Regions from separate parts of the Undibacterium sp. WLX3042 genome, predicted to be linked through region 2. Evidence: predicted binding sites of a transcription regulator. Region 2 holds the regulator's gene; the other holds the start of a gene.

Region 1 (15,386 bases), 130 kb from region 2:
CAGCGCGAACTGACCAAACATTTCTTCACGGCAGATGAACAACGCCTGTTTATCACGTTCAGTGCCGGTGTTGCCCTTCGTATGCCAAATGAATCTCAGGAATCGTTGGTCAAACGCGCAGACAAAGCAATGTATGAAGCAAAACAGTCAGGCAAAAATCGAGTGGTCAAAGCCTTATGATTAAACATCGCTATGTACTAGAAATCGTGAGGGATCACTTTATAATCATTCCTTGACCTGTGGGCAACTCTAAAACTCGATATCCTCTTTTCGCAAACCAAGGATCCTCAGCCATTTTTTGCTCACGATAATATAGCCAACCATAGTCATCTAATATCATCACCGCGCCAGGTACCATTCTGTCAAACAGTGCTTCTAAAGCGCCGATTTCAGCGTCGGCATTATTGATATCTAAATGCATGAACGCAATTTTTTCAGGTGCTGCAATTTTCAGACTATCAGGAACACGCCCCTGAGTAATGCGCACATTAGAAAATTCAGAAAACCTTTGTTGCACTCGGCTATATAATTCCTTGCTGTGTTCTGGCATCGCATGATGTGGCATTGTTTCATCATGTTCAAACAAATCGTATAAGAAATACTGTTTTTCCGAATGCTGTTTAAAGTCAACATAGTCACAAACAATTCGAGCGGTAGTTCCTTTGTAACAGGCAATTTCTACAAAATCGCCCTCTAATCTCATTCCATTATTAGCAGCCCAACATACAGTAGCAATTCTCCAAATAATAGATCGCTCTACGTCGGTAGTTGCGTGTTTATTAAAAGCTGACATAAATTTTTCGTCAGTCAGAAAACTAAGGTTTTTGTTATAGGTAAATAATTGATCGCCTGTAAAGATTCCAGTTTGCGATGAAATTTGGTTTACCGAATGTTGAATACCGTTAATGAATTCTTTATGGTTTTCTAAACCGTAAAAAGTCTTAGTAGACCAGCTGTTCATACCTCATCCTTAAGATAACTATTAAAAATACGATCCTAAAGCACTTTTTTCAGGAAGCCATCCGGTGCAACTGTGATCTGCAACTTATGTTGCATCGCTTTGTCGATTTCAAACTCGGGATGATTCTGAATATATTGATGCACTGCGGTTTTTGGACTGTTTCCCGGTGCCCACGGCCGTTGATCAAACACATCTGCCGGCACATCTTCGACAAAGGTATCAAATACCACGCAGTAGCTACCCTTGCTGACGAGCGGCGCATACGCTTCGAGTTCAGCCAGGACGTGCTCATGGGTATGATTCGAATCAAGAAAAACCATGATGCGCTGCTTACCTTCGGCCGCGGCACGTACTTGCGCAACAATATCCGGTGCCACGCTGGAACCTTGCAGCATCGTGATGCGTTTAGACATCGGGTGTTTCAAGATCGCCTGTTTGTTATGTTCACGGATATCGATATCAATGCCGAGTACATGCGCATCAGGATTTCCTCCGCAGGCAGCATTGAGCTCCAGCATTGATGCGGAGAAGATGATGGAGCCACCATGTGCGATTCCTGTCTCAATCACCAGATCAGGTTGTACCGTCCACATCAGTTCCTGCATTGCCAGTATGTCGATGGGGTTCTGGATAATCGGACGACCGAGCCACGAAAAATTATAAACATACTGCTTGCGCATGCTCTGTTCCAGCCAGTCGCGGGACTGCGCCTGAAATTCACGGTCTTGTCCGAGTTGTTCTATGCGCGCCGCGCGTTCGGCTTCAAATTGCTGAATAGGATTCATGGTATCTCGCAGTAGTGTGAATAAAGTGTAGGCAAATCCATTGCCAGTTTGTGATGAGGCGCGCCACAAAGTGCGCTTGTTTTTGCAATATTAATGTCTGGAAATGAGATATCCGGTGCATTTTCCAGAAACTCGCAACGCACGCCCAGTTTTTGCAGGATCGCAGCAATATAGGCATTCGATACATTGACGCCGCTGGCCAGATTATAAATTCCGCATGTACCATGCGATGCGATAACGGGCAAACAACGCACCACATCCTGTACCGCGATATAGTCTTTTTGCGATGCAGGCGAACTGCGAAAGACGACATGCTTGTCTTTCGCCGCTGCCGTCAGCACTTCAGCCAGAAAATTCTGCCGCTGCATTCCCGCACCGTACACGTTAGACAAGCGAACCACTCTCACCTCCCGCTGGCTAGCCAGACACAGGCTTTCGCCCATGAGTTTAGACAGATTATACAAATCACCCGGAATATGGGAGCGCACCTGCAAGACGGTATCTTCAGTCGTTGACGGTGCTTCCGCATAGACGCGTGTGCTTGAGAAATACGTGAGACTGGAAAACGTGCTGTGCCGGAGCACCTCAGATAACATCGTCACATGCGCTTCGACAGTGTCATAGGGCCGCTGACGAAAATCAGCCGTCAGTCCTGCGCAATAAAATACATGGCCAAGATCCTGCTGAGCCAAAGGCGTATTCCGTAACGGTGCGTCAATTGTCCAGCCCAGGCTGCGCAATTGTGCCTGCAAATGACGCCCGATAAATCCATGACCGCCAATCAGGGTGGCATGCATCGCTGCGGTCGGCACGCTCATTCACGCCACCCGACCCGGCGTAAAGGAACGCCGACATTAATCGAAAAGGCAGGCACCTCAGAGCGCACAACTGAGCCCGCGCCAATCACACAACCCTGCCGCAACACCGCACCATCAAGAATCACGCAATTAGCACCAATCCAGACGTCATCTTCAATCACAATACCGCCCTTGCTTGGCAAAAAGCCCTGCTGATTGATCCGTCGGTTTTTATCCTGATACGCATGATTAACGGGGGCAAAAGTACAGTTTGCCGCGATCGCCACATCGTTGCCAATGCGAATGCCGTTGCCGGTGTAAAGCACGCAACCGGAATTAATCGTGGTGCGCTCACCGATCACGACATCACCACTGCCGCCGGCGGGTTTAAATTTAACAAAGCTGTCGATACTGGACGATGCACCGATCACGATACGGGTACCGCGCACAGAATCTTCAATATCAGCCAGCCTGGAAATACGCGCATCAGGATGAATCTCGATCACAATAAACTCCTTTACAGAAGATGCAATTGTGGAATAGCGACCACGAAGCGGGCATTCCATTCTTTGACCGCCGCCAGATCATGCATGATTTCTTCCTGCAGGTTCCACGGCAAAATCAGAATTCTGTCAGGTTTATCGGCCAGCAAATGCGCCAGACTGACAATCGGAATCCGGCTACCGGGAAGAAACTTACCCTGTTTGTGCGGATTAATATCCACGACATAAGGCAATAAGTCAGGCCGGATGCCGGAAAAATTCAGCAGGGTATTTCCTTTAGCAGCTGCACCGTAGGCAGCGACGCGCAGATTCTGGCGCTTACAATCGAGCAGGAATTGCAAGAGATCGAATTTCGCCTGCTTCGCCCTGCTTTGCACATCGCGGTAAAACGGCAGCGCATTCATACCGGCAACCCGTTCTTTCGCCAGAATATCCCCGACGCTTGGCAGCACAGATCTGGCTTTAGCATCCAGACGTTGCGCCAGCACGCGCAAGCTGCCGCCATGTGTAGGCCATTCCTGCACATCGATGATCTGCAAACCATTGTGTTCGAAAATCGTTTGCACCGCATGCAAAGACAAATACGAATAATGTTCGTGATATGCGGTATCAAACTGATTTTGCTGCACCATATTAAGAAGGTGCGGAAACTCAAAACTCGCCACGCCTGCGGGTTTTAACAGCAGCGCGAATCCGGCAACAAAGTCATTAATATCAGGCACATGTGCCAGCACATTATTCGCCACGGTCAGATCAGCCGACTGCCCTTGCGCGACCAGTTCTGCGGCAAGCTCACGTCCGAAAAAGCGCTCGACAACAGGAATACCTTTGGCTCGCGAAGCATTGGCGGTGCTGTGCGTAGGTTCTATACCCAGACAGGGAATACCTGCCGCCTGAACGTATTGCAGCAGATAGCCGTCATTCGCAGCAACTTCCACCACCATGCTGTTGGAATCAAGCGCCAGCTGCGCGCGCATGGTCGTAACAAACCGTTCGGCATGACGCAACCAGCTCGACGAACATGAACTGAAGTAGGCATAGTCAGCATCAAACAGATTTTCGCGTCCGGTAAAATCCAGCGTCTGCACCAGCCAGCATGCATCGCACACCATCAGTGTCAATGGCAGCCAGACTTCAGCCTGATGCAATGCCTCGGCAGTCAGGTAAGCGTTCGACGGCGGCGCGCTCCCCAGATCCAGAAAAGGCTGCGTCAGAGCCTGACCACAATGCCGACATTTCATACGTTTACTCCTTCAAAATATGCATCCAGCAGCGGCCACTGCCGGTCTTTGTCAGACATCGCTGTCACAGCTAAAGGCCAGCCTATCGCCAGTCGCTCGTCAAAGACATTCAATCCCATTTCCGCCGTTGGCTGATAAGCGTGACTATGGCAATACAACATTTCAACATGGTCCGTCAGGGTCTGAAAACCATGCGCAAACCCTTGTGGTATCAGGAATGAGCGCTTATTGTCGGCAGACAGCACTTCGGCATGCCATTGCAAAAATGTAGGGGAATCTTTACGCAGATCGACGGCGACATCCCAGACCGCTCCTTGCAGGCAAGTAATCAGTTTCATTTCGGCGTGAGGGGGCAATTGCAAATGCAAGCCGCGCACACTGCCCTTTTCCAGCGTCTGAGTGTGATTCACTTGCGCGACACCTTGCGTCCAACCGAATTCCACCAGTTCGTCTGCGCAAAATAGACGCTGAAAATAGCCGCGCGCATCCGCCAGCGGCCGTCGCTGCAAGAGCGACAAACCGATGATCGGTGTCGTCAACAGTTCAAATCGTTGTGCCATACATTTTTATCTTCATCAGCCCGGCATTCCCTATCTAATTTAGCGTTACAACTGTCTGTTTTCATATACTCCCCCCACTTTTGAGAAATTCCGCTCTCATCTCCTTGAAAATAAAGGAGCCTGGAATATACCCCCGGGAGTATATAGGAAGCCATTTTCCTGCTTTTTTCCCTCGTTCTACTTACTTTTGCGCCGGATATTCTGCCCGCATCCTTATTCTGTACCGAGTAAAAATGCGTCCAGATCGCGCTCGCACAAATCGCTGGCGCTCAGACCCTGCTCAAAATCGCGATACCAGCACATCGTGCGGCGCACCGCATTCTGTAAATCCCAGCGTGCGCGTATACCTAATTCCCGCCGCGCCTTGCTGACATCCAGCGCCAGCAGACCTGCTTCATGTGGCCCGCTGATATCACGCGCGAAATCGACCTCTCCGCCGCCATAAGCGCCCTGCGCCAGTTCAACAACCTCACGCACGGTGGCGACTTCGTCCGGCCCAAAATTCCAGGCTTCGCCCAGCCCCGGTAAATGATAAGCCCGTTGCGCCAGGGTCAGATACGCCGAGACGGGCTCCAGTACATGTTGCCATGGTCGCACTGATTCCGGACGACGTATCTGCAGACGTTGATGCCTTTGCCATGCCCGCACTGCGTCCGGCAGCAAACGATCTTCCGACCAGTCGCCGCCACCGATGACATTGCCCGCTCTGGCAACCGCCACCGTCACGCCTTGCTCGGCCAGAAACGCCGAGCGATAACTCGCAATTACCAGCTCAGACGCCGCTTTACTCGCGCTGTACGGATCATGTCCACCCAGTTCAGCGGTTTCCGGATAGGGCGTCAGTAATTCGCGGTTACGGTAGACTTTGTCGGTCGTCACCATCAGTGCCAAGCGGACACTGTCGATGCCGCGCAAAGCATCCAGCACGTTGGCGGTGCCCATCACGTTGCTTGAAAAGGTATCGAGCGGATCTTGATAACTGGGCCGCACCAGCGCCTGCGCCGCCAGATGCAAAACGATTTCCGGCTGACCTTCGGCCACGATCTGACGCACCAGCGCAGCATCACGGATGTCACCGATGTGACTTTGCATACGCCCGGCCAACCCAAGCGCATCGAATAAATCCGGAGAAGTACGCGGTGCCAGCGCCAGACCAGTCACCGTCGCGCCCATGCGCAGCAACCAGAAAGCCAGCCAGGCGCCTTTAAAACCAGTGTGCCCGGTCAGCAAGACCCGTCGCCCCTGCCAGAAACTGGGTTCAGGTGCAGGAAATGCGCTGATAGTCCCGGGACTAACTACGTCGCGATTTACCATGTTCGCCATGGCGCCTGCCCTGATTGCCATAAATCTTCCAACAGATTTTTCTCGCGCAGCGTATCCATAGGCTGCCAGAAACCGGCGTGTTCGTAGGCCATGAGTTGCTGTTGCTGAGCTAATCTGGCCAAGGGTTCCGCTTCCCAGCTGACGCTGTCGTCAGCGATAAAATCAAGCACTTTGGGAGACAGCACAAAATAACCGCCATTGATCCAGCCGCCATCGCCGCGAGGTTTTTCCGTAAAACCGGCGACCTGATCGCCGACACGCTCCAGCGCACCGTAGCGCCCTGGTGGCAATACCGCCGTTACAGTCGCAAGCTTGCCGTGATTTTTATGAAATGCGATCGAGGCAGCGATATCGAGATCAGACACACCATCGCCATACGTGAAGCAAAATGCCTCCTCGTCCTGTACGTAACGCGCGACACGTTTGAGCCGCCCGCCTGTCATCGTGTCTTCGCCGGTATCCACCAGCGTGACCTTCCATGGCTCGGCATGTCTTTCGTGGACCTCCATACGATTGTGCTGCATATCGAAGGTGACATCTGACATATGCAAAAAGTAGTTCGCAAAATATTCTTTGATCAGATAGCCCTTGTAGCCACAGCAAATCACAAATTCATTCACACCATGCGCTGAGTAGCTCTTCATGATGTGCCACAAAATCGGATGACCGCCGATTTCTATCATCGGCTTGGGCTTGAGATGGGTTTCTTCTGATATCCGCGTTCCCAGACCACCCGCCAGAATCACTGCTTTCATTGCGCATTCTCCTTGCAATAGATCTCCCACATGCCGCGATAGGCTTTCTCCACATCGCGGGCAAAACCCTCTTCATCCATCAAAGGGGAGGCTTCCATCTCGGCGCGTAATGTCTGCCGTAAATGCACAAGGCCATCGATATCATGCGCGAGGATCAGCGCTTTCTGCGCATATTCCATTTCAGTTTGCGCTACCCATTCGTCGCGCCCCAGCGCTCTTAACACACTGGCGCCGATACGGCCGACCGATGGACGATCTGCCAGGGTGATGAAAGGTATTCCCATATACGCACTCTCCAACAGCGTTGTCCCTGAATTATGCGGGAAACAGTCCAGGCCAATATCGATTTGTTTTAACACTTCCCATGACGGGCTGGTAAAACCGATCTCCAGCCTTGAACGGTCGATACCATATTGCATGAAACGCGACGCCATTTCATCCTGCACTTTGACGTCTTTAAAATCACCACTGTTGATAATCAGTCGGGAATTCGGCATCGCATCTAATATTGCTGACCAGACCTTCACTACTTTATGATTGATACGAACTGAGCGCGACAGACTGCCAAAAGTAATCACACCTGTTTCCAGCACCGGTGGCGGCACCAGCTCTGCTTTACGGACATCCGGACGATAGGTATAAGCCGGCCCATCCAGACACCAGACTTTTTCAGAAAACAGGTGGGCACAGTTATCGGTGACAGTGGCTTTGTCGGTCAGGTAATAATCAATCGCGGTCAAACCCGTGGTGTAGCCGTATTCCAGCCAGTGAAGGGAGACCGGTGCAGGTTTGCGCGCAAAGACGCCGAGGCGGTTGCTGTTTGTGTGTCCGGCAACGTCGATCAACACGTCAATGCCGTCTGCACGGATACGTTCTGCCAGTTCTGCATCGGTCATTTCACGAGTGTAAATCCAGTGGTCAACCGACTTTTTATAATATTCCGTTGTTTCGTCTTCAAACGGCGGATTCGCATAGGCATAAACCTCGACCTGACTTTTATCGTGTTTTTCAAGCAAAGGCAGCAGAAAATATTTACAGACCTGGTTATAAAACGCCTGCGCGACATACCCGACCTTTAAACGTTTATTCGGATCGCGTACGTTATCAAAAGGACGCCAGAAGACCTTATTGGGCAAACCAAAACGTTGATCGAAATCCTGATACGCGCCGAAAATCACTTCCGCCGGCAAATCCGGGTGGTAATTTAAACAGAACAATAAATTACTGAATATTTTGCGATTAAACGACGACTGCGAGTCTTTTTTAAATGACAGCGCCCGCATGTAGGCTTCGATTGCGGGATCAAGATGATTAGCCTCGCGCAGGGCATCGCCGTAGCCACCCCAGAATTCCGGGATGTTCGCACAACGGTCCATCGCTTCATTGCCGCACTCAATCGCGCGCTGTACCTCACCATTTTGTCTCAGGGCATCAATCAGATTCGGGTACACCTGAATCAGATCGGGCTGCAATTCCAGCGCGCGATAAAAACATTTAATCCCCTCGGCACATTGCGCATTCTCACGATAAGCCAGCCCCAGATTATTATGAACATAAGCCAGACCGGGATTAAGGCGTACGGCGGTTTGTAATGCCTCAATCGCTGCCTCAGTCTGCCCTATCATCCGTAAGGAGTTACCGAGATTATTCTGCGCCACCACCATTTCCGGATCAAGCGAGACTGCTTTTTTTAGATAAGTGGTGGCCTCAGCACAGCGTTCCAGAGATATCAAAGCGTTGCCGATATTTGCCAGCACATGAGGATTGTTCGGTAATAGCGCGACCGCATGTTGAAGCGCATCGTAGGCTTCGGAATATTTTCCCTGCTCCAGACGGCTGATACCAAGATAATCCCAGGCAATGCCATCTTTAGGATTAAATGCAGTCAGCCACAGACTGGCGGCTTCCAATTGTTCAAAAGAACGACTCTGTATATACCGATTGAGCACCTGATAATAAGCATGCTTATCTGCATTGAATTGCTGCGCTCCGGTAAACGCTTTTTGCAAAAACTGCAGTGATTCTTCGTTGAGTCCGGCTTCAAAAGCCAGTTTGGCGAGAAAGTAATTGGCATCCTGATGTAAAGGGTATTGCTGCACTATCCTTAAACACAGCGCTTTTGCTTTTTCTGGCTGATTTGCCTTGTATAAAGCTTTTGCTTCTTTAAATGCATTTCCCGGATGCAAACCAGCTTTACTCATTATGTGTCCTCTTTAAGGTGGCAAAGACCAACAACATGACTAAAAAATAATGTTTTTGGACATGATGGCTACTAAAATTCATTTTAAATGGAAAAAAGTAATTGCTTAAGCCTGAATAAAGGGGTGAAAGATATTTAAATTAAGCCCTCAAGAAATTTTAAAAGCTGTCGTTGAGCGGAATATGGGAGAAAACTTAAGCAAAAAAAATAGTATTTATTTGCGGAAACTAGCTAAAAGTTTTTGATTCGCGTCCGTAACCCTTCACAACGGCGGTGCAACAGTCAACAGACAGACCGAAGTTTGAGGTTTTAACGCCGAATTTAATAACTTAGGTAAGGAGTATCAAAATGGCTTCATATATCAATACCAATATTGCATCCATGAATGCACAACGCAGCCTGACTACATCTCAAGGCTCACTGCAAACATCCATGCAACGTCTCTCATCCGGTCTGCGTATTAACAGCGCAAAAGACGACTCCGCTGGTCTCGCAATTTCCCAACGTATGACTTCGCAGCTGAATGGTCAAAACCAAGCTGCACGTAATGCAAATGACGGTATTTCCCTGGCTCAGACAGCTGAGGGCGATCTGCAACAAATCGGTTCCAACTTACAACGTATTCGTGACCTGGCAGTTCAGGCAGCCAACGGTTCTAACAGTGCATCTGACCGTGCATCCCTGAATAACGAAGCCAGCCAGCTGATCTCCGAGATCAACCGTGTTGCAAGCTCTTCTAACTTCAACGGCGTAAATCTGCTGGACGGTAGTTTCGCCAACCAAACTTTCCAGGTTGGTGCTAACGGCAGTGCAAACGATCAAATCAGTATCTCATCAATTGCAAGCGCTAAATCTTCGGCTCTTGGTGTCGGCTCCACATCCAGCTACAAAGCAACCGTAGCAGGCGCAGGTGCTGTAACTACAACAGCGCTGGCATCCGGTGACTTATCCATCAATGGTTACCAAGTCGGTAAATCTGTTAGTGACGGTGTTTCCTTCTCTAACGCAGATGGTAGTGGTATCGCTAAAGCAGCGGCAATTAATGCGATCAGCGGTCAGACTGGTGTCACTGCAACAGTGGGTGCAACATCAGTTGCCGGTACAGCATCTACCAGTGCGACAGCAATTGCTTCCGGCGACATCACAATTAACGGTGTCAATCTGGGTGCATTGAGCAGCTCGACTTCAGGTGCTCAGCGCGGTGCGCAAGTTGCTGCTGCTGTTAATGCGATCAGCTCTCAAACTGGTGTCACAGCAACATTTGACACATCGACTGGTGCTGTTGCCCTGGCAGCTGCTGATGGACGTAATATCACAGTGACAGCAAGTACTAATGCAGCTGCTGCTGCAGCCAATACAGGTATCACCGTATCTGCACTTGGTGCGACAGACATTGCTACATCAACACTTTCCCTGTCTTCCACAAGCTCTACTGGTATCACTCTGGCAAATGGTACAGGTACAGGTTTGACAGCTGCAAACTTGACAGGTGGCTTCACTTCAGCAGCAGTCACAGTCGGTGCAGGTGTATCCTCTCTGAATCTGAGTACGGCGGCAGGGGCGCAGTCAGCTCTGGCAACCATCGATTCGGCGATTGCATCGGTCAATAGTTCCCGTGCTGCTCTGGGTGCGATACAAAACCGCTTTACCTCTGCTGTGAACAGCTTGCAAACATCACAAGAGAACCTGGCTTCTGCACGTAGCCGTATTCAAGATGCTGACTTCGCATCAGAAACAGCAAACATGACTCGCTCTCAAGTGTTGCAACAAGCTGGTACTGCAATTTTGGCTCAAGCTAACTCATTACCTAACGGTGTTCTCGCACTGCTGCGTTAATCAATAGCTTCAGTTTTCTATTGATGTAGATAATTCCCCTGATCAGTTATGATCAGGGGAATCTAACTTTGAAGGAAATGATCATGGACATCCCATCGATTGGCAACCCGCCTCAATCGGGGCAATTGATCAGCGACAAAAGCGCTGTCGTCAGCACGCGCTCAGCCCCTCCTGCCAATAACATCAGCACGACTACGGCAACTGCCGCCGACAAGGCTGATAACAAAAAGTTTGACAGCACCGAAGTTAATAAAGCGATTGCTCATATTAATGATGCGTTGCAGACCCGCTCACAGGATTTGCGCTTCAGCGTTGATACTGACAGTAAGCGTGTCGTTGTCAAAATTATTGATCAACAAACCAATCAGGTATTACGCCAGATCCCTACGGAAGAGGCACTTGAAATATCTAAATCCTTAGATAAATTAAAGGGATTACTCATTAAGAACGAAGCTTAATCAGTAACGATCTTTTTAAAATAGCAGGTAAAAACCCTTCTTTCATCTCAATTGAACAAGAATCAGATTTGATATAGTAAGGACTTCAAAAGGAGAATTATTGTGGCCATACAATCCACCGGTGTAGGTTCTGGGCTAGATGTAAATACCATCGTCAGCAAGCTCATGGCCATTGAGAGTCTGCCGCTAGCATCGATTCAAAAAAAACAAACCAGCTATCAGGCGGATGTCACTGCGCTAGGTGCGTTAAGTGGCTCAGTCAGCTCCTTCCAGTCCTCCCTGATTGCACTGAGTAGTGATTCCACCTTCAAAACACTGGCAGCTACAGCGAGTGATACCGCCGTTGCCTCAGTCAGTGCAAGCAGCACCGCAAGCGTCGGAACTTACAACGTCAATGTGACGCAACTTGCGCAGTCGCAGACGATATCCAGCGCTGGTCAGGTGAATACCACAGCCGCTATCGGAAGCGGTGCAAGCACAACATTAAGTTTTCAGTTCGGCACCATTTCAGGTGGAACTCAGACCGGCGGTATCTATAGCGGCGCGACATTTACACAAGATGCAAGCCAGGCAACCGGTACCGTAACAATTGATAGCTCGAATAACTCGTTGCAAGGTATACGCGACGCTATTAATAGTGCAAAAATCGGCGTGAACGCGTCCATCGTTGGCGATGGCAGCGCAACCCCTTACCACTTAGTACTGAGTTCAGCATCAACAGGGGCTACATCGAGCCTGAAAATCAGCGTTTCCGGAGATGCAAGTCTGCAAAATCTGCTTGCTTATGATCCTACCGGAACTCAAAATTTTAAAGAAGTTACTACTGGTCAGAATGCCAACCTCACTGTCAACGGTATTGCTGTCTCCAGCGCGAGCAATAAGGTAGCAACCGCGATTCAAGGGGTGACTATCACCGCACAGAAAACAGGCACCACATCAATTACGGTCAATACCAACACATCTGCGGTACAAAATAGCATTAACTCTTTTGTTTCTGCCTACAACAGTCTGAACAGTACCATTTCACAACTGACATCGTATAATCCGACGACCAAAGTTGCAGGGGCTTTACTTGGCGATCCAACGACCCAGGCAATCCAGAATCAGATACGAAATACGTTATCAACAGCCGTCAATGGTCTGGGTGGCGGATTCACAAGCCTGGCACAGATTGGTATCAGCTTTCAAAAAGACGGTTCTTTGGCTGTTGACTCCTCGAAACTTCAAACCGCATTAACAAATAATTTCAATGATGTTGGCGGATTATTTGCAGCGATGGGAAAAACGACGGACAGCCTGACCAGTCTGTCCGGGTCAACGGCAGCAACGCAGCCTGGAGACTATGCTGTTAAAGTAACCCAAATCGCGACTCAAGGCGTACTGACAGGTGATGTCAACTTAAACGCCGGACCAACGACGATTGCCGCCGGAACAAAAATCGATGTCAAAATTGACGGTCTTTCTGGTACCGTGAGTCTAGCGGCAGGCGACTACACTGCAACCCAACTGGCCTCGATGATACAGTCATCGATTAATGGTACCGCCAGTTTTTCTAACGCAGGTGTATCGGTTACGACCTCGATCGACAGCAATGGCTTTCTTAACATTACATCCGGCAGTTTCGGCAGTGCATCCAATGTCAGTCTGACCAGTAATGCCGGAACAAGCATCACTGCCTTGACTGGAACCGTCAGCACGGGAACAACCGGTAAAAATGTTGCCGGCACATTCAATGGCATTTCTGCAACAGGCTCAGGTCAGATACTAACTGGCGCATCAGGATCTCCGTCTGAAGGCCTGCAAATTGTTGTCAACGGCGGCGCAACCGGTGACCGTGGCAAAGTCAGTTTCTCCCAGGGTTATGCATACAAACTGAACAATCTTGTCACTAGCTTTCTTGGTACGACCGGCACGATCAGCAGTGCGACAAAAGGCATTAACAGTACACTGACATCATTGCAAAAACAGACGGATGACCTTAATGCTCGTCTGCTTAAAACCCAGGCTCGCTTACAAGCACAATATTCATCACTGGACACCGTTATCTCGAATTTAAATGCTACACAAAGCTTTTTAACCGCTCAAATCGGCATATTGAACGGCACAACGAACAAGTAACTCATATATAGAATACTCAAAGGACTAGCTATGTTTGGCTCATCAAAATCCTATGGTGCAAGCGCATATACAAAAATTGGTGTGGAAACTGGCGTCATAGCTGCCAGCCCCCACAAACTGATCGTCATGTTGTTTGACGGTGCGATCACTGCAATTGGAAATGCACTTCAGCAAATGCAGAAAGGAGAAATCGCCGCGAAAGGAAAGTCTATTTCTCACGCCATTTCTATTATTGATAACGGCTTGCGTGCAAGTCTGGATAAGCGGGTAGGCGGTGAAATCGCGTTGAATCTCGATGCGCTGTACGAATACATGAGCAGACAGCTGTTGCTGGCTAATCTGAATAAAGATGAAGGAAAGTTACTGGAAGTACAAAACTTATTGCGCGATCTGAAGCAAACTTGGGAAACCATTGAGCCCGTTGCTCAGCAACCGGCGGCACCTGCTGTCAGCGAACACGATCCATTACAACCACGACAAGTTCACGTTTTTGAGGCCTGATTCATAATGGAAAGCATAGAAATTATTACATTGTACGAACATATCGCCGTTATCACCGATAAAATGTTGAATGCTGCGCGTAACCGTGACTGGGAACGGTTGACAGAGCTGGAAAACGATTGCAGCTCCAAGGTTCAAAAAATTCGAGATAATGAGAGTCCGGCAATACTCCCCCCTGAACTCAAAGAAAGAAAAATTCGCGTCATCAAAAAAATACTGGCTGACGACAGAGAGATTCGAGACATTACAGAACCATGGATGGCCGAATTATCTAATCTGATGAGAGCGTCAAGTGCCGAACGTAAATTGAACCATGCTTATGGAGTCGCAAATTCAGCGTAACTGACATGCCTTATCGCCTCGATAACTCGATCACGACTGCCGATATCGAGGCGACATCGGCAAGTGCGGGACTCAATTCGCTCAGGCAGGAAGTTGCCTCAAAACTCGCGCAGCTCGTCGTGGGTCAACAACTCAACGGAGAAGTCCTTAGCCGGCAAAAAGATGGAAGCTTTAACGTCCGGGTTGCCAACCTGAGTGTTCGCATGCAACTTCCGGAGGGCGTGCATGAAGGTGATTCCGTCTCCTTGCGCTTAATTTCAACCGATCCAAGACCGACTTTTGCCTTAGAAAGCAGACAACAGAGCGTAGAAAATTTCATTACAGAACAAACCTACACACCGGGAAAAAAAACACTTTCTGATTTCTCTGCGTCACCCCAGCCCAGACTGGAAGAGACTAACAAGTTAGTTTCTGCAAAAGCAATCCTCCAGGCCACTACCGGCCCTCTTGCTCCGGACAGCGGCATTCACACTGATAGCAGCGTTACCACATTAAGCAACGCCAGCAAACTGATAGGTACTATCCTTCAAGCTGATAACGACAACGCCGAAAGCAGTGCTATTGTCGGGAAAACCGCGATACTAAACACACAATCAGATTTAAACAACATCGAAAAAACAGCCGTATTATTAGAAAAAAAAATCAGCCAGAGCGGTCTGTTTTACGAATCTCATCTTGCTGAATGGATAGACGGGAAAAAGAATCTCAGCGATTTGAAAACCGAGCCTCAGTCAGTACTCTCAGCACTGAGCCAGAATGTTAGCGGCGAAGAAAATAGTCTTATTTCAGGCAATAAAGAAATCATTCAGCTCATCCAGCAGCAGTTACGTACACTGGAAGATCAAAGCATTCGTTGGCAAGGCGAACTGTTTCCGGGGCAGTATATAAAATGGGAAATCAAGAGAGAGAAACCCTCTGAACAAACCAAAGGATCATTACCCGAGGATAATAATCACTGGCAAAGCACAGTAAAGTTTGATTTACCCTCTTTGGGCGTAGTTTCGGC
Region 2 (15,386 bases):
TGACTGGCGCCTTCACCTGTATCGCTCGCCCATCCAGTGCAGCCGCTGTATCCGGGCCAAAGCGGCGGTTAATCGCATCGACGACTCTGCTCGCCGTGGAAAAATCGGAAGTATTCAATTCCAGCTGTATCGTATTGCCCTGCCCCACTGAACTGGGAACCGCCCGCTCCACTGTCGCTCCTGAAGAAATACGTCCTACGCTCAGATGGTTGACTTGCGCTTTACTACCATTCGCGGAAGCGCCGGCACCACCAACCAGCACATTGCCCTGCGCCATCGCATAAATCTGATTATCCGCACCTTTCAGCGGCGTCATCAGCAGCGTACCACCACGCAGACTCTTCGCATTTCCCATCGAAGACACCGTCACATCCAGTGCTTGTCCTGGTTGCGCGAATGGCGGAAGCGACGCCGTCACCATGACCGCTGCGACATTTTTTAACTGCAGACTGGTGCCGACAGGTAGAGCAACCCCCATCTGCTGCAACATACTGACGATACTTTGCACAGTAAAGGGCGTTTGCGTTGTCTGATCACCGCTTCCATCAAGACCGACCACCAGACCGTAACCCAGCAGCTGATTCTGACGAACGCCCTGAATACCGGCAAGATCTTTTAACCTCTCTGCCTGACATTCTGCCGTCAGTGTCATCCCCATCGTCAGACTGATAAGCAACGTACAAAGCGACGACCGCAACTGCGTAATTTTTTTCATATCTAACCTCTTTTCAGTTTCTTACATAGGAAGAAAACTGAGGAAGAAACGCGTCAGCATCGAGTTAGCTTCTGCCTTATCAATTCTCGTTGTCGAACGGTATTCAAATCTCGCATCGGCTACCTGCGTCGATGGCACAACATTTCCTGCAGCTATTGTCTGCGGACTAACTACACCAGAGAAGCGGACAAACTCAGCACCCTTATCAAAGGCAAGCTGCTTTTCACCACTGACCAGCAAATTACCATTGGGCAAAACATCAATGACAGTCACAGCAATCGTTCCGGTAAAACTGTTGCTGGCCGTTTCTGCGCCTTTCTCATCAAATTTTGAGGACCCGTTCGTACTCAGGCCGAGCTTTGCAGTGGTCGAAGACGGAACACCAAAAACGGTTGGTGCTGCCAGTGACAAACCTGACGATTTACTGGAAGAGCTGGCACTACCTTTTGCTGCCGAAGTTCTCTCACTGATGGCAATTGTCAATACATCACCAACCATTCTCGGCTTGGCATCTTCATATAACGGACGATAGCTCGCAGACTGAAAAATCGCGCCGTTAATTTCTTTATGCGGTTTGGCGGACTGTGCCGGCAGCGATGTCGGCTGATGTACGATGGCTGGCGGAGTGACTGAGCACGCCGTCAGCGACAACACGATAGTGGCAGATAAAAATAAAGCCTTCATGATGTTCTCAACTGGTTAACAATCAGAGTTGCGTCAATTTTTGCAGCATCTGATCCGAGGTCGTAATCGCCTTACTATTAATCTCGTAAGCACGCTGAGTCTGTATCATATTGACCAGTTCTTCTGCGACATTGACGTTCGAGGTCTCGACAAAATTTTGCATCAGTAAACCTGCACCATTTGTTCCCGGTGTATTGGTTCCCGGATTCCCGGATGCGGCCGTTTCTGCGTATAAGTTTTCGCCCAGCGCCAGTAAGCCTGTGGGATTGATAAACGTCGCTAGCTGAATGGAACCAACCTGTACCGGCGCGCTCGAACCAGGCTGCGTGACAGAAACCGTACCATCACGCGCAACAGTAATGGACTGCGCATTGGCAGGAATGGTGATCGCAGGCTGAATCACAAAGCCGCTCGACGTCACCAATTGTCCCTGGCTATCCATCTGAAAAGAGCCGTCGCGCGTGTATGCCGTGGAGCCATCAGGCATCAGCACCTGAAAGAAGCCCTGCCCCTGAATGGCCACATCCTTGGCATTACCGGTCTGCTGTAAATTCCCTTGTGTGAAAATTTTCTCGGTTGCGACTGTACGTACACCCGTGCCTAACTGCAACCCAGACGGTAGTTGCGTCTGCTGGGAACTTTGCGCACCAGGCTGACGTATTGTCTGATACAGCAAATCTTCAAAAACTGCACGTGAGCGCTTAAATCCGGTGGTGCTGACGTTCGCCAGATTATTGGTAATCACATCCATTTGTGTCTGCTGTGAATCCAGGCCAGTCTTGGCGATCCAGAGTGAACGTATCATCGATTTCTCCTGCACGCCATGCGGCGTAGTGAACAGCGTAATTTGTTACCGGTTATTGTGCGCCTGAAACGACTAGCTCAAACTAAGGAGCTGACTGGCTTTTGCCGCGTTATTCTCCGCATTCTGCAAAAGGCGCATCTGCATTTCAAATTGCCGGCCGAGATTAATCATGGTCACCATCGATTCCACCACGCTGACATTACTGTTTTCCAGCATGCCTCCGGCAACACTGACCGCGGCATCCGCATCGGCAACACTACCGTCTTTCGTTTTGAAAAATCCATCGTCGCCGCGCACCAGATTTTCTTCCGGCGGATTCACCAGCTTTAAGCGACCGATCACCTGCACCGCATTCGGATTAGAACCTATCGGCACGGTTGAGACAGTGCCGTCTTTCGCGATCGCGATCGACACATCCGGCGGAATCGTAATCGGACCACCATCGCCGATCAGATTTAAGCCATTCTGCGTTTGCAAAACACCGTTTTCACTTAACTTCAGACTACCGCTGCGAGTGTAGCCCTCGGTACCATCCGGCTTTTCCACCGCCAGCCACCCCTTGCCCTGAACCGCGACATCCAGTTCACGTCCGGTCATTTGAAGACTACCTGTGGAAAAGTCCGTCCCGACCGTTGCATCGACAACGAAAGCGCGGGTCGGCAACTCAGCACCCTGCACCGGCACTGCCCTGAATGAATCCAATTGGGCACGGAAACCTGTGGTCGTCGCATTGGCCAGATTGTGCGCATTCGTCGCCTGCTGCTCAAGAATATGCTTGGCACCCGTCATCGCTGTATAAATCAACCTATCCATTACTACCTCCCGACACGCTCACACCCAATTCAATATCTGTTTTCATTCAAGTCATTAACGCAGATTCACAATCGTCTGCAAAATCTGATCCTGCGTTTTAATGGTTTGTGAGTTCGCCTGATAAACACGTTGTGCCGTGATCATATTGACCAACTCACCCGTAAGGTCTGTATTGGAATCCTCAGTCGCAGACGCAGTTAACACACCGAGACCGCCTGAATTTGGTGGACCAACCAGCGGCTGACCAGATTCGGAAGTCTCTGCCCACTGGTTATCACCCAAGGATTGCAAACCGTTGGAATTGGTAAATGACGCCAGAACAACCTGACCTAAGACTTTCGTCTGACCATTGGTATAGCTACCAACGATCGTGCCATCTTTGGCGGTATTAAATTTTGATAATTTGCCTGATGTATAACCATCCTGCTTCATGCTGCTGACGCTGAAATCCGAGCCGAACTGGGTCGAATTTGTATAATCAAATTTGATATTCGCAGTCGTATTGATCGGTGTGACAGCGCCGGAAGCGACAGGCACAATCATCTGCAGAGCGCGCGGATCAGTGGCAGCATATGCGGGAATCGCACCCGTCAGCTTACCCAGGTTGTCAAATGCCAGCTTACCGATCGGCGTCGGTGTCGTACCTGTCGGTGTCAAAGCACCTGCTGCGTTAAAGGGATTGCCATCCACGGTCGCAAAGACGTTCCATTCGATGGTGCCAGCGGTTGCCGGAGGCGTCGTGACCGGATCGACACGTACATAGTAAGTTTGTAAGACGTGTGAATTACCCAGGCTGTCGAACACCGTTACTGACGTCGATTTATTGTAGGAGGTCGGATCAGTCGGAGAAAAAGCGATCGGCGTGATAGTAGGAGGAATGGTCACCGGCAATTGCGTACCTGGTACATATTCACGCGAATCCAGATTCATTACGCCGCTGATTTTTGCTGTTTGTGCAGGTGAAATATCCGCAGTATTAATCGTGATGGGCGACGCTGATCCGGTAGAAAGGACGCCCGCTGCATTTGCAATATACCCGGTCAGTTGCTGCCCCTGCGCATTGACCAGACCGCCGTTTTTATCGAGCTGGAACTGACCATTACGGGTATAAGTGACTGCACCGTTTTTTACCATTCGGAAAAAACCGTTACCGTTAATTGCTGTATCAAGCGGATTATTTGTCGAGCTGATATTACCCTGAGTAAATTGCTGGGCAATCGTCGAGACCCGTACACCGATCCCAACAGCATTCGCAGATGCACCACTTAAAGAATTGGCATATACATCAGCAAATTGAACTTGCGCCTGCTTAAAACCGACTGTATTCGCATTAGAAATGTTGTTACCGATCACATCCAGTGATTTCGACGCTGCATTTAATCCACTAAGACCCTGCTGAAAACCCATGATTTTTCTCCCTAATTTTAAATACCGCGATTACCCGAGCAATCAGCAGTCTCAGAAAATTTGCTTTACATCTGCCATTGATATTTCACCGACACCGGAAACACTCAATTTCACGCCCCCTGTACCGGAACTCACACTATTGACCATACCAAAACATAATTTAGTCGCATCCAATGCCTTTTCGCCCGAACTCGCTGCGATTTCAAAGGTGTAGGAACCATCCGCTGCGGCCGCACCGGAATCGGTTTTACCGTCCCAGGTCAGATCATTCACACCGGCTGGCAAAGCGCCCAGACTCATTTTCCGCACTGTCGCACCTGATGCATCCTTAATCACCACCTCAACTTTGTCGGCCGCTTGCGGCAGATCAACGGCGTAAATTGCTTTCGAGCTCGAGAGCGAAATGGAACTCCCCTCAGTCATAACACCATGACCGATCATATTAGCTGCCTGTAAATTCTGGCTCGCCTGCATATTGCTGCTGAGTGCAGCAAACGAGGCATTCAATTTCTCAATGCCTGATACCGTCGATAATTGCGCCATCTGGCTTGTTACCTGAGCATTGTCCATAGGATTCAACGGATCCTGATTCTTCATTTGCGTTACTAACAAGTTCAGGAAGGTACTCTCTGACGTTTTTGCGGCGGATGTGCTGCTGGCCGTACCATTCATGGTATTGAGCAGACTCTGATCAACTGTATTACTTTGTATCGTTGTCATTTCATTTCCTTTTTATGAGGATCATTGACCCAAAGTCAGCGTTTTCAACAACATGGTTTTCGCTGCATTCATCGTTTCAACGTTGGTCTGATATGATCGGGATGCTGAAATCATATTCACCATCTCCTCGACCACGTTGACATTGGGCATTGCCACATAGCCCTTTTCATCGGCAAGCGGATGTTTGGGGTCGTACTTGAGTTTTGCAGGTGTCGCATCCTCAACGACTTCCGTCACCTTAACCGCAGTCGAAGGTGTGCCTGCAACAGGTACTGCACTGAATACCACCTGCTTTGCCTTGTATGGTTTTCCGTCAGAACTGGTCACGCTATCGGCGTTCGCCAGATTACTCGACACTACGTTCAGGCGCTGAGCCTGAGCACTCATGGCGGAACCTGCCACATTAAAAACGTTAAAAAGCGACATGATGATCACCCCTGAATTGCTGCAAGCATGTTACGGATTTGCATGTTAATAATTGTCAGACTCGCCTCATACCGCAGTGAGTTTTCGGCGAACTGATTACGCTCAACATCCATATCCACAGTATTGCCGTCGATATTGCCCTGAGAAACGCCTCGGTACATTGGCTCTACCCCAGCCTCCGCTGAGGCACTTCCCATATGCTGCGAATCAGTTTTATTCAGTCCCGGCGTCACCTGCCTCGCATTCTGTTGCAGGGCATTATTCAACGCAGAGGTGAAATCAATATCCCTGGCTTTGTAATTTGGCGTATCAGCATTGGCAATGTTAGATGCGAGCAATTGTTGCCGCTGCCCACGAACAGACAATGCTGTTTCGTGAAAACGCATGAAATCATCTAATTTAGTCATTCAAACCTCTCGCCAATCTAAAGCCAGCGATTCGCCAGCCACATCACGGTTTTCCATGATTGGCATCATATATCCGCCTCAGGTAACTCAATTCATTGAGTAAAGGTGAAAAACCTCTTCTATTCAAGGCTTAGTAAACCAATCCGGACCTCTAAAATGAGAACACATCCTAAGTAGTTTGCATCCCATGAGTTATGAAACAATTTGCCAAATTAATCATTTTTTTGTTGGTGCTGACGTCTGCGTACGCTGAGGCTCAAATGACGGCTGCAATGCAGGACCACGAAATCGTCAGAAAACTGGCGGCCGATTTTTTATATCATCAGGCCAAGGCTCAGACCGGGGAAACGACCATCACAATGGGACAGGTAGATAAGCGGCTGAATCTGGCAGCCTGTCAGTCGCCCGTCGCATTTCTGCCAAGCGGGAGCAAAGCATGGGGGAAAATCACTGTTGGAGTCCGTTGCACAGCCCCTGTCAACTGGGTTATTTACTTGCAGGCAAACGTCCAGATCACTTCTGAGTACTATGTCGCATCCCGTACCCTGAGCCAGGGGCAGCTGGTAGTGCCTGATGACATGAGTAAAATTAAAGGCGATATATCCAATTTACCGGCCGGGATCGTTACCAACCCCGAACAAGTGCTAGGCAAATCTTTACAAAGCTCGGTTTCTTCCGGCACCCCCTTACGTGTGGATTTATTTCGTAGTCCGGCAGTGGTACAACAAGGTCAATCCGTCAGAGTTGTCAGTAATGGACCCGGCTTTCAGGTTGCAACAGACGCTCAGGCACTGAATAATGCGGCGGAAGGTCAGGTAGCGAAGGCGAGAACAAGTAACGGACAGACCATCAGTGGCATAGCAAAAGCAGGTGGTATCATCGAAATAACATACTAATTAGTGCTTCAACAGACTCGAGCAATCGAGTGGTCTGGGCATGCGAATATTTTTGTACGTAAAATTAAAGTTTAAAAATACCTGGCCGATAACCGGATAGTAGAAGCAGACTATTCCCACTTTCGAGGGTAACGCCGTGAAAATTGATGACACACTAAATAAAGCTGCTGGTTTACCCAGCCAGCAGCCTGTACGTACAGAAAAAGCACCAGAGAGAACTGTTTCCACTCCGGCGCCTTCTATAAACGTAAAAATTTCTCCTCTTTCTACGCAATTGCAAGCTTTGCAAAGTACACAGGCGAGCAGTGGCGTATTTGAGGCCAAAAAGGTTGAAGAAATTAAATTAGCCATTTCTGAGGGGCGCTTTCAGGTGAACTCCGAAAAAGTTGCTGATGGACTTCTGGAAACCGTGAAAGATTTACTTAACTCCAGAAAACGTTAATATGACCAGTACAAGCGCAAACAGCGAAGCTATTCTGCAGTGCTTAAAAGCGGAAAAAGAAGCAATGACAGCACTCGCTGACTTACTCAAAGAAGAGCAAGCCGCGCTTGTAGAAGGCGATGTAATGCGCCTGAACCAAACCTCAGTGCAAAAAAACGATCTAGTGCGTCAACTGGCTGATTTTGACAAACTACGTCACTCGCACCTGAAACAGCAGGGCTTTGGCGAAGATGCAGACAGCACATTAAATTTTGTACGTCAAAGCCCAGAAGCACAGTCGCTCTGGGACAGTTTATTGACATTAACAGCACAAGCCAAAGAAGATAACAAGACCAATGGTCTGATGATCACCCGCAGGCTGTCTCAAAATCAGACTGCTCTGAGTGCATTTCAACAAGGAACAACAACTGGATCCCTGTATGGGCCTGATGGTCAGTCATCAATCAGAACAACCCCTGCGAAAGGGCTGATTGTCCGCTGAGATCGTTTGCTGAATAGTCCCCTTCATACGTAAAAAAGCCCCGGAACCGGGGCTTTTTTATGCGTTTCATCAGGGTGTGATTGGTGCCTGGGTCGGAACAGGAATCTCCACCACAGGTTCCGGCAATACAGACAAAATCGTCACGCTTACCCTGCGGTTACGCGATCGTCCTTCGGGAGTATCATTAGAATCCACTGGCAATTTTGCTCCCTGGCCGACAGCCGTCACCCTGAATTCATCGACACCATTTTCTGTTAAAAGCCTGGCTACCGTACTGGCGCGGACGGCTGACAATTCCCAGTTAGAGGGAAAAACCGGATTTTTAATTGGCACATTATCAGTATGCCCTTCAACCTGAATTGCATGATTATCGAGTTTCAAGACAGATGCAATCGCAGTCAGTGCCTGCACTGAATCTGCATTTAACTTCGCTTCGCCTGGTGGAAACAGCAAGCTGGCATTGATTTCTATGGTCACGCCTCTGGCGGTTTGTGTTACCCTGACCTTCCCCTCTTTTACCAAAGGCTCAAGCGCGGCGAGCACATCTTTTGCCAGACCGGTCATTACTTCGCGTTCTTTCCGTATATTTTCGTTTGATTTCCGCTTCACTATAGGAAGAGGATCCAGCTTTACCACTTGTGGAGTAGCTCCGGCAATAACCGGAGAAGCAGGGTCATTGCTGAATGCACCGGTCAGGGAGCTGGACAATACGCGATACTTCCCCTCATTCAGCGAAGAGATCGCATACATAACGACAAAAAAAGCAAACAGCAAGGTAATGAAATCAGCGTAAGAAACCATCCACCGCTCGTGGTTTTCCGGTTCTTCGTGATATTTTTTTCTTGCCATGCTTAAACCTGACTGCTGCGGTTATCAACCCGCTCTTCGACAATACGCGGACTGTCACCCAAAGCAATACTGTAAAAGATATCGGAAAGCATTTCGCGTCGGGTAATTTCTCTGCCAATAATTTCTTTTAGCTTATTACTGACAGGCAAAAAGAACAAATTAGCCAAACCGACGCCATAAATCGTCGCGACGAATGCCACAGCGATACCGCCGCCAAGTTTAGACGGATCGGTCAGATTTTCCATGACGTGAATCAGCCCTAACACCGCGCCTAAAATTCCGATCGTCGGCGAATAGCCGCCCGCTGCCTCCCATATTTTGGCCGCCTGCCGTTGCTCGATTTCATACAACGAAATATCAACATCCAGAATATCTTTCAGTCGCGCGGGATCAACACCATCAATCACAAGGCGCAATCCCTTACTGATAAAGGCGTCATCAGTTGCATCCATGTAGCGCTCAAGGCTCAAAAATCCCTCGCGCCGGGCAACAGCACTCCAGACCAACGCATCCTGGATATTTTTACTACTGTTATCTTTCGGCTCGGAAACAATCCATTTCAACATACGCAGACCTCGCCGGAAAGTGCTCATGCGGCTCTGCAAAAGAACTGCCCCCAGCGTACCGATCACCACAATCACAAATGCCGCTGGCTGTACCAATGATGAAAGACGCCCCCCCTCCATCAATTGACCGACGCTGATACCGAAAACGACGAGAATAAGTCCTGCTAAGCTAGCCCAGTCCACGCTTTCTCCCTTAAATGAGCACGCATACGTGCAACCGCCTGGCTGTGTAGCTGAGACACGCGCGACTCTGAGACGCCCATCACCGCGCCGATTTCCTTCAGATTTAATTCCTGTTCGTAATACAGTCCCATCAGCAACTTCTCGCGTTCAGGCAAGCTGTCAATTGCACCGATAACTGCATCGCGGAAATCATCGTTCAATAAATCCTGCAAAGGATCACCTGAATTATCGGAAGAATAGTGATCGAGGAAGTGCTCTTTTGTTTCTGCGTCGTGGAAATCTTCGTAGTACACCAGCTGATGTCCACCGCTCTCGCCTAAAAGCTCCTGGTATTCGCCCAAAGATAACTTGAGCGACTTCGCCACCTCGGTTTCTGTCGGCGGCCTACCCAGCTTCTGCTGCATCTGATTCATCGCATTTTCGATTTTCCGCATGTTTTGCCGGACCCCGCGCGGCAACCAGTCAGTATTACGCAGCTCGTCCAGCATAGCGCCCCGGATGCGCTGAACAGCGTAAGTCTCAAATTGGGCACCATGCGTGTCTTCGTAACGGCTGATGGCATCGAGCAGGCCAATCATTCCGGCCTGCACCAGATCATCCACCTCTACGCTTGGAGGCAGGCGCGCCTTTAATTGATAAGCCAGTCGCTTAACCAAAGGCGCGTGCTCCCTGAGGAGAAAATTTTTATCTGATTTTCCGCTGGCCGTATACATATTCAAATTAGATTCCGAGAGCGATTCCCTGTTGTCCGGATACGCTGTCAAAACGCAACGTAGACCGGGCAGTCACAACAAGCCGCTCTGCCAGTTGAAAAAATGCCATAGAAGAGCGCGCTTTCGGAAAGGCATCGATCACTGACCTTCCCTGATAAGCTGCTTTTCTGACTAATTCGTCATCCGGCACATAACCGATAAAATTTAAGGGTACCGCAAGATATCGCTGAGACGCCTGAGCCATATTTGTATAGATCAACATTGCCTCTTTCTCAGATACACCGGACACTAAAATACTAAAAGAGCGTCGTCCGAGACGAGCGCTTATACGTTTGATCAGTCCATACGCAGACTTAATTGCTGATGGGTCTGAAGAAACCTGAATCACTACTTCACTGTCGTCCATAGATGCCAGTGGAAACGCATCGGTCGCGTCAATATCACAATCAACGACCACCATATCGGCACGATGCACAGCGAGATCAAACACTCTCGACAGTCGTCTGGAGTGCTCGGCTGGCAACCTTGATGATACAGTTCTATGACGCGACAACATTGCAACTGATAAGCCTGAAGCGACGACTTTTAACGCCTCGTGCATTGTACGCTGTTGTTGTGCCACATCCAACAAGGTGTGCTCGCTGCTCGCATTGAGCCAGGCACCTATACTGTCAGAAGATGATCGCGCATCAACCATCAGAATTTGCTGTCCCTGCCGAGCGACAGATACACCGAGATTGACCAGCATTTCACTTTTTTCATCATCTTTCAATGCCGACAAAAAGGTAAATACGCGTGGCTTTGGCCCAGCGAGCATACGACGCAACCCCTCTGCCTGATCTATGTTAGCCAAGGGACACCTCCCGCGTTGCAACATGTCCACCCATCGCCGTCGAGCCGATGCCAGACATCAGTAAAGGCAGCTCTTCATCGAGGTAACGGAACGGAGCTGTTTCTCGCTTCAATTTAAAAGCACGGTCAATCAGGTACTGCTTGTTTGCCACGTGTAAATCTTCCGGCACGCGCTGTCCGTTCGCAATGTAATACAGACTCAGTTTCTGACGTATCACAATATCGAGCACACCACCTATCGTTGCAGCCTCGTCAAGTTTGGTCAGAATGCAGCCTGCCAGACCGGTTCCCTGATAGGCTCTCACCACTTCACTCAGTGTTTCGCCTGTTGACGTAGCATTCAGGCACAAAAGGCGCTTCACATCCGTACCCGGACCCGACAACATTGCGACCTGATCGGTCACCATCTTATCGCGCTGACTGACACCGACAGTATCAATTAAAACGGTATGTTTATTCTTGAGTTCGGACAAAGCTATACGCAAATCACTCTCATCTTTGACCGCGTGAACCATCACTCCGAGAATTTTCCCATAGATTCGCAGCTGTTCATAGCCACCGATACGATAGCCATCGGTTGTAATCAACGCCAGTTTAGACGGGCCGTGACGCATCACACAGCGCGCTGCCAGTTTTGCTGTCGTCGTCGTCTTGCCCACACCAGTTGGTCCGACCAGGGCATAGATGCCACCTTTTTCTAAAATTTCATTCTCGTTATCTATTGTCGTCAGGTTGCGGGCCAGAATCGATTTTATCCATTCAATACCCTGGTCACCTGTTTCATTCTCCGGCAACTTTGCAACCATGAATCGCGACAAGCTGGCACTCAGGCCTGTCGCCAGCATTTCCTTCAATACCAGCGCTTTGTGAGGTTCGCGTTTTTGCGTGTTCGCCCATGACAATTCTGCCAGTTGTGACTCCAGCATACTACGCATAGAACGGATCTCGTTCATCACATCACTTAATTCCCCGGCAACAGAAGCTGGGGCTGAAGTATATCCACCTGACTCCACACCCATTCCGCGTGGCGCGAAGATCCGAGGCTCGTGCTGCACCGGTGGTGCCATTCTTATGCTTTCCGGCACGATCTCGCGTTCATCCTTCGCTGGCGCAATCGACTGTATCGTCTCATCCGCCATCGCCATAATCTCGACCTTACCGTTTACACTCCGGTTGGACAAAATCACCGCATCTGCCCCCAATGCTTCCCTTAACAAGCGAAGCGCCTCGCGCGAGGTATTAGCAGTAAATTTTCTGACGTTCATGATTGCCCTCCAACAAGGCTGGTAACTCTAATGGTTTTTGTTTCAGGTAATTCGGCATGCGACAACACTTTAAGTTGCGGCAATGTACGGCGTAAGAATTTAGACAGCAAAGCACGCAGTGGTGCGGGCACCAGCAGGACTGGCGTCATGCCCATTTCTTCCTGATGTTTTGCAGCAGTTTCTGTTTGTGTTGTCAGCGCCTCAGCCAGACCAGGTTCCAGCGCGGCGCCATCACCACCACCGGCATGGATCGCCTGCATCAGCAAACGTTCCAGGCGACTATCCAGAGTCATCACGGTCAGTTCATTTGTTGCCGGGAAAATTTGCTGAACAATCGCACGGCCAAGCGCTATACGAACTTGCGCAGTCAGTTCATTGGCATCCTGAGTATGCATCGCCTGCTCAGACAAGGTCTCGATAATGGTACGCATGTCACGGATATGTACACCTTCCAGCAGCAGGTTTTGCAAGACTTTTTGCAGTACCGACAAAGGAATCAGTTTAGGCACCAGATCCTCAACCATTTTCGGCATTTCTTTTGCCAGATGATCCAGCAACTGCTGCACTTCCTGACGACCTAACAATTCAGCGGCATGTGTAGTGATCAGATGATTCAGATGAGTGGCAATCACTGTGCCGGCATCAACCACGGTATATCCCATCGCTTGCGCTTGTTCGCGCGCACTGGCATCAATCCAGATCGCAGGCAAACCAAACGCCGGATCAGTCGTTTCCACACCCGGCAAAGGACCGGAAACCATGCCGGGATTAATCGCCAGATATTGGCCATTCATCGCTTCACCGGCGCCGACCTCAACACCTTTCAACGCGATGCGGTAAGCCGATGGCTTCAGTTCAAGATTGTCGCGAATGTGTACCGGCGGTGATAAAAATCCCACCTCTTGCGCGAATTTTTTACGTATTCCCTTAATACGACGCAGCAACTCACCGCCCTGCGATTTATCGACCAAAGGAATCAGACGATAACCAACCTCCAGCCCCAGCGTATCCACGGGCAGAATATCCTGCCATGTCGCTTCTTCGACCTCGGGCGCCGGCGCATTCTGCGCTTCCGCCTGTGCCGCTGCATCAGCAGGAGAAATACCTGCTGCCTGTTGCGCCTTCTGACGTGCAAGATAGCCAGCGCCAGCCAGTAATCCGGCCAACAGTACAAAGGCGATGTGTGGCATACCGGGAATAATACCCATGCCACCGATAATGCCAGCCGTAATAAACATCACCTGTGGCTTAGCAAATAACTGCCCGATCAACTGACCACTGATATCTTGCTCACTGGCGACACGCGAGACAACCACACCAGCAGCAGTAGAAATAATCAACGATGGAATCTGCGCAACCAGACCATCACCGATGGCCAGCAAAGTGTAATTCTTCAGCGCGGAACCAAAGTCCAGATCGTGCTGCACCATCCCCACAATCAGGCCACCGACGATATTAATCACCGTTACCATGATCCCGGCAACTGCATCACCGCGCACGTATTTAGACGCACCGTCCATCGCACCGTAGAATTCAGCTTCCTGAGCGACTTCGGTACGGCGGCGACGCGCTTCCTGCTCAGCAATCAGACCAGCATTCAGATCAGCATCAATCGCCATTTGCTTACCAGGCATCGCATCCAACGCAAAACGCGCGCCCACTTCAGCGATACGACCCGCGCCTTTTGTCACCACGGTGAAGTTAATGATCGTCAGAATCACAAACACCACGATACCGACGGTGTAATTTCCACCAATCAGAAAATGACCAAAAGCCTCAATCACCTTACCTGCAGCGTCCGGGCCTGTATGCCCCTCTGTCAACACAACACGGGTAGACGCAACGTTGAGCGATAAACGCAGCATAGTGCTGACCAGCAGTACTGTTGGGAACACCATAAAGTCCAGCGGCTTCACTGTGTACAAACTCGTCAGCAAAACAATGATCGCAATCGCGATATTGAAGCTGAAAAAGACGTCAAGAATAAACGCCGGCAACGGCAACACCATCATGGCCAGCATCAGAATAATCAAGACAGGCGCTGCCAGCGCCCTGCCATTGAGCCCGTTCATCCACAAAGGTAATTTCAGGCTGTTCATACTGCTACTCCTACTTGATTATTCGGGTCTAACTCTGCTGGAACTTGTAATTCACGTGGTTCTTCCGGTCTGATGCCACCACGTTCTCGGTAACTGCGAAGCTGGAATACATACGCAAGAACTTCAGCAACGGCAGCATATAAAGCTTCAGGAATTTCGTCGCCTAACTCTGTGTGCTTATACAGCGCACGTGCCAGCGGCGGCGCTTCAAGTAAAGGAACATTGTGTTCTGCACCCAGCTCACGGATTTTTGCAGCGACTTCATCGGCACCTTTCGCGACTACTTTCGGCGCGCCGCCACCACCTTCGGTGTATTTCAGTGCGACGGCAAAGTGCGTCGGGTTGGTCACAATAACGTCTGCAGTCGGAATTTCAGACATCATGCGGCGACGCGCCATTTCACGTTGTTGCTGGCGAATCTTCGCTTTAATCTGCGGATTACCATTCGACTCTTTCGATTCCTGCACCACTTCCTGATGCGTCATTTTTAATTTATTGGCGTAATGCCACATCTGATAAGGCGCATCTATCGCCGCAATCACAACTAAAGCAGCAACGATAGACATAAAACAAACGGCCATCATGTGACCTACGTGTGCCATCCCGGCATGCAGATTTTCCAGAGGCAAACCAAAAATCGCCTCTTTTTGCCCCATGATGACAACCCAGGCAACGCTGCCAACCAGGATAGTTTTCACAATCGCCTTCAACAATTCAACACCGGCACGCGCAGAAATCATGTTTCCCAAGCCAGCAATCGGATTCATGCGCCCGAAATTCGGCTGCAAAGCCTTAGCGCTGAACAACCAGCCACCGATCAGCAAGGGCGAACCCAATGCCACCAGCAACAGCACTAATACGACAGGGGAAAATGCCAATAGAACATCCAGTAAATTGACGCCGATTTTTCCAATCAACAAGTTAAAGTCAAAGGCAGCTTCGCGCTCCAGCGTCAGACCGGTAATCAGATTTTTATTTAATTGCTGAACCAGCGTGCCGCCCATCGCCCAGAGCGCTCCACCAGCTGCCAGCAAAATGGTGCAAGTTGACAGTTCACGCGAAC

What was found. The regulator FliA, encoded in region 2, starts transcription of late flagellar genes. The targets are predictions, from matches to a motif close to CTAAAGTTTNNNNNNNNNNNGCCGNTA.
Region 1: ACPAOP_RS09025 (flagellin) is a predicted target of FliA. The motif match lies at 9,357-9,383, and genes of this name have one in related genera.

The regions. Positions count from the first base shown of each region.
Region 1 covers NZ_CP186698.1:1,991,245-2,006,630, forward strand. The annotation lists gene ACPAOP_RS08975 (GGDEF domain-containing protein) at 1-180, shown strand, start outside; gene ACPAOP_RS08980 (TylF/MycF/NovP-related O-methyltransferase) at 215-961, opposite strand; gene ACPAOP_RS08985 (cephalosporin hydroxylase family protein) at 997-1,746, opposite strand; gene ACPAOP_RS08990 (NAD-dependent epimerase/dehydratase family protein) at 1,743-2,564, opposite strand; gene ACPAOP_RS08995 (acyltransferase) at 2,561-3,049, opposite strand; gene ACPAOP_RS09000 (methyltransferase domain-containing protein) at 3,061-4,287, opposite strand; gene ACPAOP_RS09005 (dTDP-4-dehydrorhamnose 3,5-epimerase family protein) at 4,284-4,847, opposite strand; gene rfbG (CDP-glucose 4,6-dehydratase) at 5,061-6,191, opposite strand; gene rfbF (glucose-1-phosphate cytidylyltransferase) at 6,155-6,925, opposite strand; gene ACPAOP_RS09020 (tetratricopeptide repeat protein) at 6,922-9,126, opposite strand; gene ACPAOP_RS09025 (flagellin) at 9,474-10,961, shown strand; gene ACPAOP_RS09030 (flagellar protein FlaG) at 11,045-11,419, shown strand; gene fliD (flagellar filament capping protein FliD) at 11,522-13,537, shown strand; gene fliS (flagellar export chaperone FliS) at 13,568-14,038, shown strand; gene ACPAOP_RS09045 (flagellar protein FliT) at 14,045-14,380, shown strand; gene ACPAOP_RS09050 (flagellar hook-length control protein FliK) at 14,386-15,386, shown strand, end outside.
Region 2 covers NZ_CP186698.1:2,123,856-2,139,241, forward strand. The annotation lists gene ACPAOP_RS09640 (flagellar basal body P-ring protein FlgI) at 1-658, opposite strand, end outside; gene ACPAOP_RS09645 (flagellar basal body L-ring protein FlgH) at 737-1,399, opposite strand; gene flgG (flagellar basal-body rod protein FlgG) at 1,422-2,204, opposite strand; gene flgF (flagellar basal-body rod protein FlgF) at 2,277-3,017, opposite strand; gene flgE (flagellar hook protein FlgE) at 3,072-4,424, opposite strand; gene ACPAOP_RS09665 (flagellar hook assembly protein FlgD) at 4,476-5,144, opposite strand; gene flgC (flagellar basal body rod protein FlgC) at 5,166-5,570, opposite strand; gene flgB (flagellar basal body rod protein FlgB) at 5,576-5,977, opposite strand; gene flgA (flagellar basal body P-ring formation chaperone FlgA) at 6,238-6,873, shown strand; gene flgM (flagellar biosynthesis anti-sigma factor FlgM) at 7,010-7,315, shown strand; gene ACPAOP_RS09690 (flagella synthesis protein FlgN) at 7,317-7,796, shown strand; gene motD (flagellar motor protein MotD) at 7,866-8,645, opposite strand; gene ACPAOP_RS09700 (flagellar motor protein) at 8,648-9,394, opposite strand; gene ACPAOP_RS09705 (RNA polymerase sigma factor FliA) at 9,376-10,107, opposite strand; gene ACPAOP_RS09710 (MinD/ParA family ATP-binding protein) at 10,115-10,960, opposite strand; gene flhF (flagellar biosynthesis protein FlhF) at 10,953-12,224, opposite strand; gene flhA (flagellar biosynthesis protein FlhA) at 12,221-14,323, opposite strand; gene flhB (flagellar biosynthesis protein FlhB) at 14,320-15,386, opposite strand, start outside.